One region of the Streptomyces sp. NPDC101110 genome, then DNA from elsewhere that is predicted to be linked to it. Evidence: riboswitches for the same ligand, from Rfam matches in the RefSeq annotation. Region 1 holds a riboswitch; each other region holds the start of a gene.
The links. Region 1 has a riboswitch for cyclic di-AMP ahead of ACIQU3_RS31305 (M23 family metallopeptidase). Riboswitches for the same ligand answer to the same signal wherever they lie in the genome.
Positions count from the first base shown of each region.

Region 2: another riboswitch for cyclic di-AMP. It lies ahead of ACIQU3_RS00880 (transglycosylase SLT domain-containing protein); the one in region 1 lies ahead of ACIQU3_RS31305 (M23 family metallopeptidase).
Region 3: another riboswitch for cyclic di-AMP. It lies ahead of ACIQU3_RS05765 (peptidoglycan DD-metalloendopeptidase family protein); the one in region 1 lies ahead of ACIQU3_RS31305 (M23 family metallopeptidase).

Region 1 is NZ_JBIVZM010000016.1:78,511-80,702, forward strand. It holds gene ACIQU3_RS31300 (M16 family metallopeptidase) at 1-1,053, shown strand, start outside; cyclic di-AMP (ydaO/yuaA leader) riboswitch at 1,246-1,409, shown strand; gene ACIQU3_RS31305 (M23 family metallopeptidase) at 1,423-2,192, shown strand, end outside.
Region 2 is NZ_JBIVZM010000001.1:189,853-192,044, forward strand. It holds gene ACIQU3_RS00875 (HAD family hydrolase) at 1-361, shown strand, start outside; gene ACIQU3_RS00880 (transglycosylase SLT domain-containing protein) at 325-1,101, opposite strand; cyclic di-AMP (ydaO/yuaA leader) riboswitch at 1,107-1,282, opposite strand; gene ACIQU3_RS00885 (polyprenyl synthetase family protein) at 1,785-2,192, shown strand, end outside.
Region 3 is NZ_JBIVZM010000002.1:535,649-537,840, forward strand. It holds partial or broken gene ACIQU3_RS05760 (DUF6250 domain-containing protein) at 1-240, opposite strand, end outside; gene ACIQU3_RS05765 (peptidoglycan DD-metalloendopeptidase family protein) at 348-1,262, opposite strand; cyclic di-AMP (ydaO/yuaA leader) riboswitch at 1,267-1,421, opposite strand; gene ACIQU3_RS05770 (alpha-galactosidase) at 1,736-2,192, opposite strand, start outside.

The DNA.
Region 1 (2,192 bases):
GAGGTGCCGGCCTCCCGGCTCGCCAAGGGAATGGGGCTGATCGCCGACGCCCTGCGGGCGCCCGCGTTCGCCGACAGCGAGGTCGAGCGGCTGGTGAACAACCGCCTCGACGAGATCCCGCACGAGCTGGCCAACCCCTCCCGGCGTGGCGCGAAGGAACTCTCCAAGGAGCTCTTCCCGGCGGACTCCCGCATGTCGCGGCCGCGACAGGGCACCGAGGAGACCGTCGCCACGATCGACTCCGCGGCCGTACGGGCTTTCTACGAGAAGCACGTCCGCCCCGCCACCGCCACCGCGGTGGTCGTCGGCGACCTCACCGGCATCGACCTCGACGCCCTGCTCGCGGACACGCTGGGCGCCTGGACGGGCTCCCCGGCCGAGCCGCGTCCCGTGCCGCCGGTGACCGCCGACGACACCGGCCGGGTCGTCATCGTGGACCGCCCCGGCGCCGTCCAGACGCAGCTGCTGATCGGCCGGATCGGTCCGGACCGGCACGACCGCGTCTGGCCCGCGCAGGTGCTCGGCACGTACTGCCTGGGCGGCACCCTCACGTCGCGCCTGGACCGCGTCCTGCGCGAGGAGAAGGGCTACACCTACGGCGTCCGGGCGTTCGGCCAGGTCCTCAGGTCCGCTCCGGACGGCACCGGTGCCGCGATGCTCGCCATCAGCGGTTCCGTCGACACGCCCAACACCGGCCCCGCCCTGGAGGACCTCTGGACGGTGCTGCGCACCCTGGCGGCGGAGGGCCTGACCGACGCCGAGCGGGACGTCGCCGTGCAGAACCTGGTCGGCGTGGCGCCGCTGAAGTACGAGACGGCGGCGGCCGTCGCGAGCACGCTGGCCGACCAGGTCGAGCAGCACCTGCCGGACGACTACCAGGCCACGCTGTACCGGCAGCTCGGCGCCACCGGCACCGTGGAGGCCACCGCGGCGGCCGTCAGCGCCTTCCCGGTGGACCGTCTGGTGACCGTCCTCGTCGGTGACGCGGCGCAGATCAAGGCGCCTGTGGAGGCCCTCGGCATCGGCGAAGTCACCGTCGTCACCGCCGAGTAGCCGCACGCGCGTGCAGGGGCCCTGGTTGTCTTCCAAGACACCAGGGCCCCTTTATGCCCGAATTGGGATGGGAGTTGCCTGTCTGCCCTGTGGGATGCGCTACAAAAGCCGGGATCCGTTTGGGAATTGAAAGTGGCGCCGCTTAGCGTCGTCCGGGCTGTTCGTCAGGCAGTGCGCCGCGCCCGCGGCACCGGACAGTCATCGCCGAGTCCCCGTACGGCGCGAGCCAGGGGAGCCGGGGACCCACCGCAGTCCCTGGGGTGAATCGGACGCCCGCGCGTGCCGCGAGGGAGTCCGTAGGAGACCTTCCTGCTCCGAACCCGTCAGCTAACCCGGTAGGCGAGAAGGAAGGAAAGGATCAGCCACCACATGGCGTTCACTCGCGCCACCGGGAAGCACCGTCGTCCCAGCAGGATCCAGCGCGGCACCGCCCGCGCGGCGGGCGTCGCGGCCCTCGCCACCACGGGCGTGATCGGCACCGTGGCGGCCCCCGCGGCCTTCGCCGCCGAGCCCAGCGCCGAGCAGACGGGTCTCACCCCGGTCGTCACCATGGGCGACACCGTGGCCCAGCAGATCGACGCCCAGGCCGTCGCGCAGCAGCAGGCCGCCGACGAGGCCGCCGCCAAGCAGAAGGCCGAGGAGGCCGCCCGCAAGCGGGCCGCCGAGGTGGCCGAGAAGGCGAAGGACGCGGCCGAGAAGGCCCGTGCGGCCAAGGAGCGCGCCGCTCGCGAGGCCGAGCGCAAGCGCCTCAACACCTTCGTGTCCCCGATCTCCGGCTCGTACGTCTCCACCGCCTACAAGGCCAGCAGCGGGCTGTGGTCCTCCGGCAGCCACACCGGCGTGGACTTCCACGCCGCCAGCGGCACCTCCGTCCACGCGGTCGGCATGGGCGAGGTCGTCGAGGCCGGCTGGGGCGGCTCCTACGGGAACAACATCGTGATCAAGATGAACGACGGCACGTACACCCAGTACGGTCACCTGTCGTCCATCGGCGTCTCGGTCGGCCAGAAGGTGACCCCCGGCCAGCAGATCGGCCTGTCCGGCGCGACCGGCAACGTCACCGGCCCGCACCTGCACTTCGAGGCCCGTACGAGCCCCGAGTACGGCTCCGACATCGACCCGGTCGCCTACCTCCGTTC
Region 2 (2,192 bases), on a different contig from region 1:
CGAGTTGGCGGCGACCGCGCGCTCGGTGGTCGGCTCACTGGCCACGGTGACGATGTCGGGGCCCGGCACGGTCGAGCTCCAGCCGTGCGGGATCACCAAGGCGACCGGCCTGGCGCTGGCCGCCGAGCATCTGGGGCTGCGGCCGGCCGACACCATCGCCTTCGGTGACATGCCCAACGACATCCCGATGTTCGACTGGGCCGGCCACGGCGTCGCGATGGCCAACGCCCATCCCGAACTCAAGGCCGTGGCCGACGAGGTCACCCTGTCGAACGAGGACGACGGCATCGCCGTCGTCCTCGAGCGACTGCTGGGCGGGGCGGCTCAGTACGGGCCGTTGACGTTGTCGATCGAGCCGTAGCGGTCGGCCGCGTAGTTGCAGGCCGCCGTGATGTTGGCGACCGGGTCGTACGGGTCGAAGGAGGTGCCGGGCACGTGGTAGGCGGCGAACGTCGGGTCGATCACCTGGAGCAGGCCCTTGGACGGGGTGCCCGCGGCGGCGTTGGAGTCCCAGTTGTTGATCGCCTGGGGGTTGCCGGACGACTCGCGCATGATGTTGCGGTGGATGCCGTCGTAGGAGCCCGGGATCCCCTGCTGCGCCATGATGTCCAGCGACTCGCGGATCCACCCGTCGAGGCTGTTCGCGTAGGTCTTCGCGGACGCCTGGGTGGCCTGGGCGACACCGCCGGCGGGCTTCGCGGCCGGCTTGGCGGCGGACGACTTGGTCGCCGTCTCCTTCGGGGCGTCCACCGCCTTCGCGGTCTTCACCTTCAGCTTCAGACCCGGGTGGATCAGCTTCGGGTTGTCGCCGACGGCGGTGCGGTTGTCCTCGTAGAGCCGCTTCCAGCCGCCCGAGATGTCGTACTTGTCGGCGATGCGGGCGAGCGAGTCGCCCTTGACCACGGTGTACGTGCGGGACTTGGCGGGCTGGGCCGCCTGCTTCACGGACTGCGCGGCGGGGGCGCTCTGGGGCTCGGCGGCGCTCGCGTGCGCGGCCCCGAGGAGCGGGAGGGTGAGGGCGGCTCCACCGGTACCGACGGCGACGATGCCTCGGGTCAGCGGGTTGGTTCTGGGGCGACGGTGCTTGCCTCGTCCGGCCATGGCGATGTTCCTCTCCGGCGCCTGCGAGGTGAGCTGTCGGGTTCGGGCCGGGAGGTGCCCGGCCGTGTACGGCGCTGTGTGCCGTACACGGCTTCACCCCGAGCCGTGCCGCTGTGCGGACCGGCGACTTACCTGGGTCCCCCGCTCCTGCCACGCGTGAGTGAGTCGGTTCCTGTGGGGAGTCCGGGCGGCGGCAGGATTAGGCGTCCGCCGGACAGGGCCGGAACGTATGCGAGAGCACATGTCGGGAACAAGCACCTCAATCACATATCGCGTGGTTGACCTTGGTCGGGGGAGTTTGGGGCGCTTGATCCTTTGCGGGAGCCAAGGCTCAACTGGCTTTCGCGGAACGGCGGTACGGGTCGGCGCCGAGAAGGGAGGGAGTGGGGGGAGAAGTGATTGACCTCACTGATCACAAGCCGGAAGGGCAATTTCCACCAAGGGGAATTCACCGACTCATCACGGCAAATCGTGCATAGTTCACTACCCCTGGGTAAGTCGATAAATATCTGTTCTTATAGGTTGATCGAAAACATAGCGGTCGTGATCGGATACCACCCGGCCTGTAACCCTGGGCGCTGGCGGTGATCGAAACGTGACCGGATACGCTGACTGGAGTGAGAGCGGCGACCTATCGACAACCCGCGTAATCACCGGCAGACACAGCAGACAGGAGACCCCTCGTGACCGACGTCGGGCCGTTCGGGCTGAGCGTGCGGGACCAGGATCTGGAAGCCGACGTCCAGGCCGGGTTGGCGGCTGTCGAGGAAGGCTTGCTCGAGGCCACCAAGAGTGAGGTGCCCTTCATCACGGAGGCCGCCCAGCACCTGGTGCGGGCCGGCGGCAAGCGGTTCCGCCCGCTGCTCGTGATGCTCTCCGCCCAGTTCGGCGACCGCCACGCGCCCGGGATCGTGCCGTCGGCCGTCGTCGTGGAGCTGACCCACCTCGCCACGCTGTACCACGACGACGTCATGGACGAGGCCGCCGTGCGCCGCGGCGTCCCGAGCGCCAACACCCGCTGGGGCAACTCCGTCGCGGTCCTCACCGGCGACTTCCTCTTCGCCCGCGCCTCGCACATCCTGGCCGACCTC
Region 3 (2,192 bases), on a different contig from region 1:
GGTCGGTGTGGTCGAAGACGAGCCGCCCGTTGTGCCACCACCGGGCCGTCGAGCCGTCGGAGACGATCCGGACCCGGTTGGGCTCGTTCGGCACCAGCAGCGGCTCGGTGCAGTCGAGGAGCAGGGGCGGACGCCGGGCTCGCCGACGTAACGGCGCAGCCGGGTCGTGGTGTCGTAGTCGGCGCCGTAGCCCGCGTAATACGTCGTGAGTTGGTCGTACTCGTCGAGGGACCCGCCGCGTGTCGATCCCTTGGGGCGGGCGACCCCACGCGCGCACACCGAAGGCCGGACCCGGGGATCGGGGTCCGGCCTTCGGAGGCGTGTCAGGCAGGTGGTCGTGCGGTGGGTCAGCCGACGGAGACGCCGTGCGAGCGCAGGAAGGCGACCGGGTCCACGTCCGAGCCGTAGTCCGGGGTGGTGCGGATCTCGAAGTGCAGGTGCGGTCCGGTGACGTTGCCGGTCGCTCCGGAGAGGCCGACCTGCTGTCCGGCGGTCACGGTCTGGCCGGCCGACACGGAGAGCTGGGACAGGTGGGCGTACTGGGCGTAGTGGCCGTCGTTCAGCTTGATGACGACCTGGTTGCCGTAGGCGCCGCCCCAGCCGGCGGAGACGACCGTGCCGGCGCCGACGGCCTTGAGGGACGTGCCGGTCGGGACGACGAAGTCGACACCGGTGTGGTAGCCGCTGGACCACATGCTGCCGGACATGTGGTACGGGGTGCCGACGGCGGCACCGGCCACCGGCAGGGTGTAGCCGGTGGAGTTGCTCTCGGCGGCGGGCTCGGCGGTGGCCGGCTTCGCGGCGCTCTGGGCCTTCGGGGCCGACTCGGCGGCGGAGGGCTTCGGAGCCGAGGCCTTCGGGGCGGAGGGGGCCGGGTCCTTCGGCGCGGTCGCCGCATTCTTGCCGATCGAGAGCTTCAGGCCCGGGTGGATCAGCGAGGGGTCGGAGCCCACGGCCTCACGGTTGTCCGCGTAGAGCTTCTTCCAACCGCCGCTGACGTTCTGCCGGTCGGCGATCCTGGCGAGATAATCACCGGCCTTCACGGTGTACGTGTGGGCGCCATCGGTCTTTTCGGCGCCCTTTTTCCCGGCGGCCGGAGCGGACTGGACGGCTTTTTCCGGAGCCGACTGCGGCGTTGCGGCATGGGCACCGGCGGCCCCCATGAGCGGCAGGGCGAGGGCGGCCCCACCGGTTCCGGCGACGGCGATGGAGCGGGTGAAACGCTGGGTCTTGGGACGGCGGTGCTTACCCTTCGCGGGCATGGCGAATTCCTCTCCGTCGCCTGCGAGGTGAGCTGTCGGGTGCGGGCTGGAGATGCCCGGCCGCGGGGGCGCGGCTGAACCCCAAGCCGTTCCGGGAACCGGAACAGGCGTCTTACCTGTGGGTCCCCCGCTCCTGCCGTGCTTCGGGTCAGTGTGTGCGGGCTCCGGGCGGCGGCAGGATTAGGCGTCCGTCCGGATTGGTGTGGAACGTAAGCGACCGAGACGCAATGGGACAAGCTTGCGGTTGCGCGTGACGCCGTTTTTCCCGACACGTCGGCACGTGCGCTGTCACCGAGCGTGGATTACCGATCTCCCGCTTTGCTCAATATCCCTGAACAATACGGGGATTACGTGAACATGACGACAGCGGATCGTCACGAATATGACGATGGTCACGCGCCCCGACCCCATCTCCTTTACGATCGGGGCACGTTATGCCTTAGCGGCCGAAATTCCCCATTCGGACAGAACGGCTACTTCCGCTTAAGCCGGACGACCGCGGCGTCCAGGTCTCCGCGCAGACCGACCCGCAACCCGTGGTGCAGCAGGAGCGCCCCACGGTGAACTTCGCCCGTTTCGAGGCATTCGTACGTTGCCTCCGGTTCGAGTCCGCGCAGCCGGAGCGCCGGAACGGGCTCGCCGTAGCGCTGCGCCTGGAGCCAGGCGAGGACGACGGTCTCGTCGCCGAGGACGTACTGCACGGCGCTCAGCCCGCCCTGCGGGGGCCGCAGCCGGTAGAGGTCACCGCGCTGCACCAGGGGCCGGATCTCCTTGTACAGCCCCACCCACCGGCCCGCCTCGGCGAGTTCCCCGGGCGTCCACTTCGTGAGGTCACCGCCGACCCCGAGCACCCCGGCCATGGCACTGACGAACCGGAACCGCAGCGAGCTGGCCCGGTGGTTGAGCATGGCGTTCGGGCTGTCCGTGACC